2 regions of the Variovorax sp. TLI9-5A genome follow, and region 1 is predicted to be linked to the other one. Evidence: predicted binding sites of a transcription regulator. Region 1 holds the regulator's gene; the other holds the start of a gene.
The links. The regulator LexA, encoded in region 1, represses DNA repair genes until DNA is damaged. The targets are predictions, from matches to a motif close to ACTGTATNNNNATACAGT.

Region 1 (3,409 bases):
ACCATGAGACTAATTTTGCTGGGCGCGCCCGGGGCGGGCAAAGGCACGCAAGCGGCCTTCATTTGCCAGAAATACAGCATTCCCCAGATTTCGACCGGCGACATGCTGCGCGCCGCCGTCAAGGCTGGCACGCCGCTCGGACTACAGGCCAAGGCCGTCATGGACGCCGGCGCACTGGTCAGCGACGACCTGATCATCAATCTCGTGAAGGAACGCATTGCGCAGCCCGATTGCGCCAGCGGCTTCCTGTTCGACGGCTTCCCCCGCACCATTCCCCAGGCCGACGCCATGAAGGCGGCCGGCGTCAAGCTCGACTACGTGCTCGAGATCGACGTGCCCTTCGGCGACATCATCGAGCGCATGAGCGGCCGCCGCTCGCACCCGGCTTCGGGCCGCACCTACCACGTCAAGTTCAATCCGCCCAAGGTGGAAGGCAAGGACGACGTGACGGGCGAGGACCTGATCCAGCGCGAGGACGACAAGGAAGAAACCGTGCGCAAGCGGCTCGACGTGTACAGCCAGCAGACGCGTCCGCTGGTCGACTACTACTCCGCCTGGGCCAAGACGGATCCGGCCGCCGCGCCGAAGTACCGCGCCATCAAGGGCGTGGGCACGGTCGACGAGATCACGCAGCGTGCGCTGGCTGCACTGAGCAGTTGATCGTCATCTGACTCACACCGAACCGCCCCTTCCAGAGGGGCGGTTTTGCTTTCAGCCCAGCAATTCGAGCATCAGGGCGATGCGCGCCTTCACAGGCGTCAGCGCGCCTGCATCGCGAAGCAGATCGCCCGCCTTCGGCAGGATGCGCCCGCTCGAACAACGCGTGGCCCGGAGCACTGCAATGCCGGCGTCCTGCGCCTTGAGCGCGGCAGCTTCCAGCGCATGGTGCAGGGTGCCGTTGCCGGTGGTCGCGAGGACCAGTCCGCGCACCGGGTCCGCCCCGCCCGCCTGAAGCAGCGCCTCGACCACCGCGCCGCTGGCGCCGGCGTGGCTCATCACGATCTCCACCCGGGGCCATTGCACTTCTGCCGGCCCGAAGAGCTTCACCACAGGCAGCGCCCCACCCTGCGGCCACGCCCGGACAAGACGCACTTCACCCTCTTCCACATAGCCGACGGGCCCCGCATCGCCTGAGGCAAAGGCATCAAGCCGATAGGTGTGAACCTTCTGGATGTCGACGCCGGCATGGATCGCGCCGGCGCACACCACCGTGACGCCGCGCGCGCCCTGCGACGCGGCGACGCTGACCGCGTCGCGCACGTTCTGCGGTCCGTCCGGCGACAACGCGGTGGCCGGGCGCATCGCGCAGGTCAGCACGACGGGCTTGGACGGCACCAGCACCGAGTGCAGGAAGAATGCGGTTTCCTCGATCGTGTCGGTGCCGTGCGTGATCACCACGCCTGCCACGTCGGCCTGCGCCAGCCAGTGCGCGCAGCGCCGGGCCAGCTGCTGCCAGATGTCGAAGGACATGTCCTTGCTGTCGACCTGGGCTACCTGCTCGGCCTCCAGCGCCACGCCGGCGGGCGCCTCGATGCCGCCCAGCAGGTCGGCCACGCCCACCTGCGCGGCGGTGTAGCCGATGTTGTCGTCACTGCTGGCGGCCCGGCCCGCGATGGTGCCGCCGGTGCCCAGAACCACCACGCGGCGCGACAGTTCAGGCGAAGAGGAATTGACCATGGCTTGTCAACTTCTAAAAACTGGTTAAAAATACAGGCACTGGATATCCAACCAGTGCCGCAAGGAACCACACATGCAGTTCGCCGTGAAGCTTACAGCCCGCCAGCAGCAGATCCTGGACCTCATCCAGAGCGCCATCGCACGCACCGGTGCACCACCCACGCGCGCCGAAATCGCCAACGAGCTCGGGTTCAAGTCGGCCAATGCCGCCGAAGAGCACCTGCAGGCGCTGGCGCGCAAGGGCGTCATCGAACTGGTCAGCGGCACTTCCCGCGGCATCCGCCTCAAGGGCGACGCGCTGCGCTCGCTCAACGAAACGCGCCACCGCGAAGGCGGCCAGTTCTCGCTCTCGCTGCCCGGCATGGCCCAGCTGGCACTGCCGCTCATCGGCCGCGTCGCAGCCGGCTCTCCCATCCTGGCCCAGGAGCACGTCGACCAGACCTTCTACGTCGAGAACACGCTGTTCCAGCGCCAACCCGACTACCTGCTCAAGGTGCGCGGCATGTCGATGCGCGACGCCGGCATCATGGACGGCGACCTGCTCGCGGTGCAGGCCACCAAGGAGGCGCGCAACGGCCAGATCGTGGTCGCACGTCTCGGCGACGAAGTGACCGTCAAGCGCCTGAAGCGCAACAAGCAGGTCATCGAGCTGCACGCCGAGAACCCCGACTACCCGACCATCATCGTGCAGCCCGGCGAGCCTTTCGAAATCGAAGGGCTCGCGGTCGGGCTCATCCGGAACACCATGCTGATGTAGGCCACTGCGGCCTGCTTTCCACAGCACCCCATCCGGCAACGACAGGTGGCGGGCGTATGGCGAAGAGTCGCCATCACCCTGTCGCGGCCGATTCAAGAAATCCTGCCTGTGTTCAACCTCATACATTTTTGGAGTTCACATGGGAATCGCCCTCCTCGCCATCGCCGACATCTGGATGCCGCTTCAATCGCTGGCCAATCGCCTGATGACGGCTCGCCGCTCTTCGTCTTCGCACCTCAGGGATCGTCTCGACGCCACCGAGTCCTCGGCAGGGCTGCGCTATGTAGCGGTGCGCCCCGCCTGTACCGCCCGTTCCGGCGGCACAGCGCCCTCTGAAACGGCCGCGCCGGCGCGCCCGCTGCGCGTGGTCTGCGTGGTCGATGGCAAGGGCCAGCAGCGCAACAACAACCGCGTGCGGATCTCCGGCCGCATGGCCGATGTCTGCGCCGAGCTCGACCGGCTGGCCGCTCTGGAGGCCGCGGAAACCATGGCCACTGCCCCGCGCTCCACGCGCCTGCACTGAGCCGGCGCCGGGCCCGAAACACCCTGCAAGCGCCTGCAGGGCGGGTATCCAAACGTTCGCCGGCGCGACATTCCAATGCTGCGAGGCACAATGGCACGCCATGAACATTGTGATCCTCGACGATTACCAGGACGCCGTGCGCAAGCTGCGCTGCGCTTCCAAGCTGGACGCCTACGCAGCCAAGGTCTATACCAACACGGTCAAGGGCATTGGGCAGTTGTCGGTCCGACTCAAGGACGCCGACGTGATCGTGCTGATCCGCGAGCGCACCCAGATCTCGCGCCAGCTCATCGAGAAGCTGCCCAAGCTCAAGCTAATTTCCCAGACCGGGCGCGTCGCCGGACACATCGACGTCGCAGCCTGCACCGAGCGCGGCGTGGCCGTGGCGGAAGGCTCCGGCTCCCCCCAGGCACCCGCCGAGCTCACCTGGGCGCTCATCATGGCCGCCATGC
Region 2 (3,409 bases), 3.3 Mb from region 1:
CGCTGGTGGCTTCGGGCGGATCGAGCGTGAGCTCGGTGAGGAAGCGTTCGCGCGAGGCGTACCCGGCCGCGAGCCGCGCAAGCTGCTCCACGTCGGCGCGCCGCACGCCGGAGGTGTCCTCGTACAGGCGCTCCAGATGCGGCAGATACCAGTCCATCGCCAGCTCGACGTCGGCCGGCCACTTCAGCGCGGGCTCGCGCAGTGCCTCGTAGGCCTTCGCGAAGTCGGCCCATTGCGCGCGCGCGGCGGAAGGCGGCACGAAATCGCGCACCGCCTGGGCCGGGTCGGCCGCCTGCTCCATCGCATCGAGCAGGCGCGCGCTCGTGGCGGGCCCGATGCCGGGGATGAGCTGCGTCACGCGGAAGCCCGCCATGCGCCCGCGCGGGTTCTGCGCGAAGCGCAAAACCGCGAGCAGGTCCTTCACATGCGAGGCCTCCAGAAATTTGAGCCCGCCGAACTTCACGAACGGGATGTTGCGCCGCGCCAGCTCGAGTTCGAGCGCCGCGCTGTGCGTCGAGGTGCGGAACAGCACCGCCTGCGACTTCAGCGCCAGCCCGCCCTCGCGGTGCGCCAGAACCTTGTCGGCCACCCAGCGCGCCTGCCCCGCCTCGTCGGGCACGAGCACCAGGAGCGGCTTGCCCGCCGAGGGCTTGTCGGTCCACAGCGTCTTGGCATGCCGCTCGGCGGCCTGTGCGATGACACGGTTCGACACATCGAGGATCGGCTGCGTCGAGCGGTAGTTGCGCTCCAGCGTGACCACGCGCGCGGGCTGCGTGAACTGCGAGGGAAAGTCGAGGATGTTGCGCACCGTCGCGCCGCGGAAGGAATAGATCGACTGCGCGTCGTCTCCCACCACCGTCACGCCGCGCCCGTCGGGCTTGAGCGCCAGCAGGATCGCCGCCTGCAGCAGGTTGGTGTCCTGGTACTCGTCGACCAGCACGTGGTCGAAGCGCGCGCCGATGTGTGCGGCCAGCGAAGGCTCGGCAGCCATCTCGGCCCAGTAGAGCAGCAGGTCGTCGTAATCGAGGACGTTCTGCCGCTGCTTGGCCTCGACATACGCGCCGAACAGTTTCTTGAGCTCGGCCTCCCACTCGCCGCACCAGGGAAAGGCCTCCTTCAGCACGTCGGCCAGCGGCGCGCGGGTGTTCACGCAGCGCGAGTAGATCGACAGGCAGGTGCCCTTGCGCGGAAAGCGGTTGACGGTGGAGGAAAGCCCCAGCTCGTGCCGCACCAGCCCCATCAGGTCCTCGGCGTCGCCGCGGTCGTGGATGGTGAAGTTCTCGTCGAGCCCGATCTGCGGCGCGTACTCGCGCAGCAGCCGCGCACCGATACCGTGGAAGGTGCCGGCCCACGGCAGCGCGGGCGGCGCCTCCGACTTCAGCCCCAGCACTTGCGCCAGCACCCGGCCCGCGCGGCGCTCCATTTCCTGCGCGGCGCGGCGCGAGAAGGTCAGCAGCAGCAGGCGCTGCGGATCGACGCCGCCGGCGATGAGGTTCGCGACACGGTGGGCCAGCGTGCTGGTCTTGCCCGAGCCGGCGCCGGCGATGACGAGCAGCGGCCGCTCGTCCGCCACGGCAACTGCAGCACCCACGCCGTGCTCCACCGCCGCGCGCTGCGCCTCGTTGAGCGAGGCCAGCGCCTGCGCCAGGCGTTCGGCCTGGGTCTTCGGCGCGGCGGAAAAAGCGGGAAGCGCAGTGCTCTGCATGGTCCGTGACTTTACTGTATGCCCGTCCAGTCCAGCCACCTCGCCGACATGTGGCCGGTGACATAATCGCGCCTCGCTGCAACCGGAGATTTTTCCTATGGAAACCGCCCCGTCTCGGCAGCTTTCAACTCCCTTTCGCTGACGCCTTTTCGCGCTTCTTGCGCGCGTCGGGCAGGGAATTGAAAGCGCCCCTCTTCCTCGCCCCATCGTCCAGTCAGTCATACCCGGGAGTGAGCCCATGCTCAACATCTTCACGCTCGCCAACGGCCGCCTCGTCCAGGAAGAAATCGAGGCCCTCGAAGAGCTCTCCAGGTTCCAGCCGATCTGGGTCGACCTCGAGTCGCCCACGCTCGAAGAAAAGCGCTGGATCAAGCAGTACTACGGCCTGTCCATCCCCGAAGACGCGATGGACGAGGACATCGAGGAGTCGGCGCGCTTCTACGAGGAAGACAACGGCGAGCTGCACATCCGCTCCGACTTCCTGATCGACGACGACGAAGCCCCGCGCGCCGTGCGCGTGGCCTTCATCCTCAATCAGCACAACACCGACCTGCGCAGCCGCGGCGTACTGTTCTCGATCCACGACGAGGACGTGCCCGTGTTCCGCCTGCTGCGCATGCGTGCGCGCCGCGCGCCGGGGCTGATCGAGGACGCCAAGGAAGTCATGCTCAAGCTCTTCGACGCCGACGCCGAATACTCGGCCGACTCGCTGGAGAACATCTACGACGAACTCGAGGCAGCCAGCAAGAAGGTGCTCTCGGGCAACGTCAGCGACGAGCTGGCCGGCGAGGTGCTCGGCGCCATCGCGCGGCAGGAAGACCTGAACGGGCGCATCCGCCGCAACGTGATGGACACGCGCCGCGCCGTCAGCTTCATGATGCGCAGCAAGATGCTCAACGCCGAGCAGTTCGAGGAAGCCCGCCAGATCCTGCGAGACATCGAGTCGCTGGACAACCACACGGCTTTCCTGTTCGACAAGATCAACTTCCTGATGGATGCGACCGTCGGTTTCATCAACATCAACCAGAACAAGACCATCAAGATCTTCTCGGTGGCCAGCGTGGCGCTGCTGCCGCCGACGCTGATCGCCAGCATCTACGGCATGAACTTCAAGTTCATGCCCGAGCTCGACTGGGCCATGGGCTATCCCTACGCCATCGTGCTCATGGCGGCCAGCGCGCTGGTGCCGATGTGGTACTTCCGCCGGCGCGGCTGGCTCAAGTAGCAGAGCCTTCCGGGGCAGCCCCGGTGCTAGAGTGGCTCTGGCGCCAAGCGCCGACCGGAGAGCCACCTTGCGCAGAATTCGCTTTCTCACCAACCGCCACCGCGCGCCGTCGACCAACACCGCGCTGGGCCTCCTGCTGGCCTTCAATGCCGGCGCCGTCAACGCGGGCGGCTTCCTCGTGCTGCACATGTACACCTCGCACATGACCGGCTTCGCCTCGCAGCTGGCCGACGGCATGGTGCTGGGCAACGTCAAGCTGCTGCTGAACGCGCTGGGCGCGATCCTCGCTTTCCTCACCGGCGCCGCCGTGTGCGCAGTGCTCGTCAACTGGGCCCGCCAGCACCGCATGCATGGCGTGTACGCCCTGCCGCTGATGCTCGAGGCGGCGCTGATGTTTCCCTTCGGGCTCATGGGCGCGATCACGCTGACCTGGGCCACGCCGTTCGCGGTGCCGCTCACCGTGCTGCTGCTGTCCTTCA

Region 2: a site for LexA is predicted at 1,719-1,736, ahead of AC1VNX_RS32185 (ATP-dependent helicase). Genes of this name have one in related genera too.

Annotation. Positions count from the first base shown of each region.
Region 1 is NZ_CP200310.1:3,458,379-3,461,787, reverse strand. It holds gene adk (adenylate kinase) at 4-660, shown strand; gene AC1VNX_RS16380 (asparaginase) at 712-1,677, opposite strand; gene lexA (transcriptional repressor LexA) at 1,751-2,434, shown strand; gene AC1VNX_RS16370 (hypothetical protein) at 2,574-2,957, shown strand; gene AC1VNX_RS16365 (D-2-hydroxyacid dehydrogenase family protein) at 3,058-3,409, shown strand, end outside.
Region 2 is NZ_CP200310.1:6,773,878-6,777,286, forward strand. It holds gene AC1VNX_RS32185 (ATP-dependent helicase) at 1-1,705, opposite strand, end outside; gene corA (magnesium/cobalt transporter CorA) at 1,944-2,930, shown strand; gene AC1VNX_RS32195 (YoaK family protein) at 2,998-3,409, shown strand, end outside.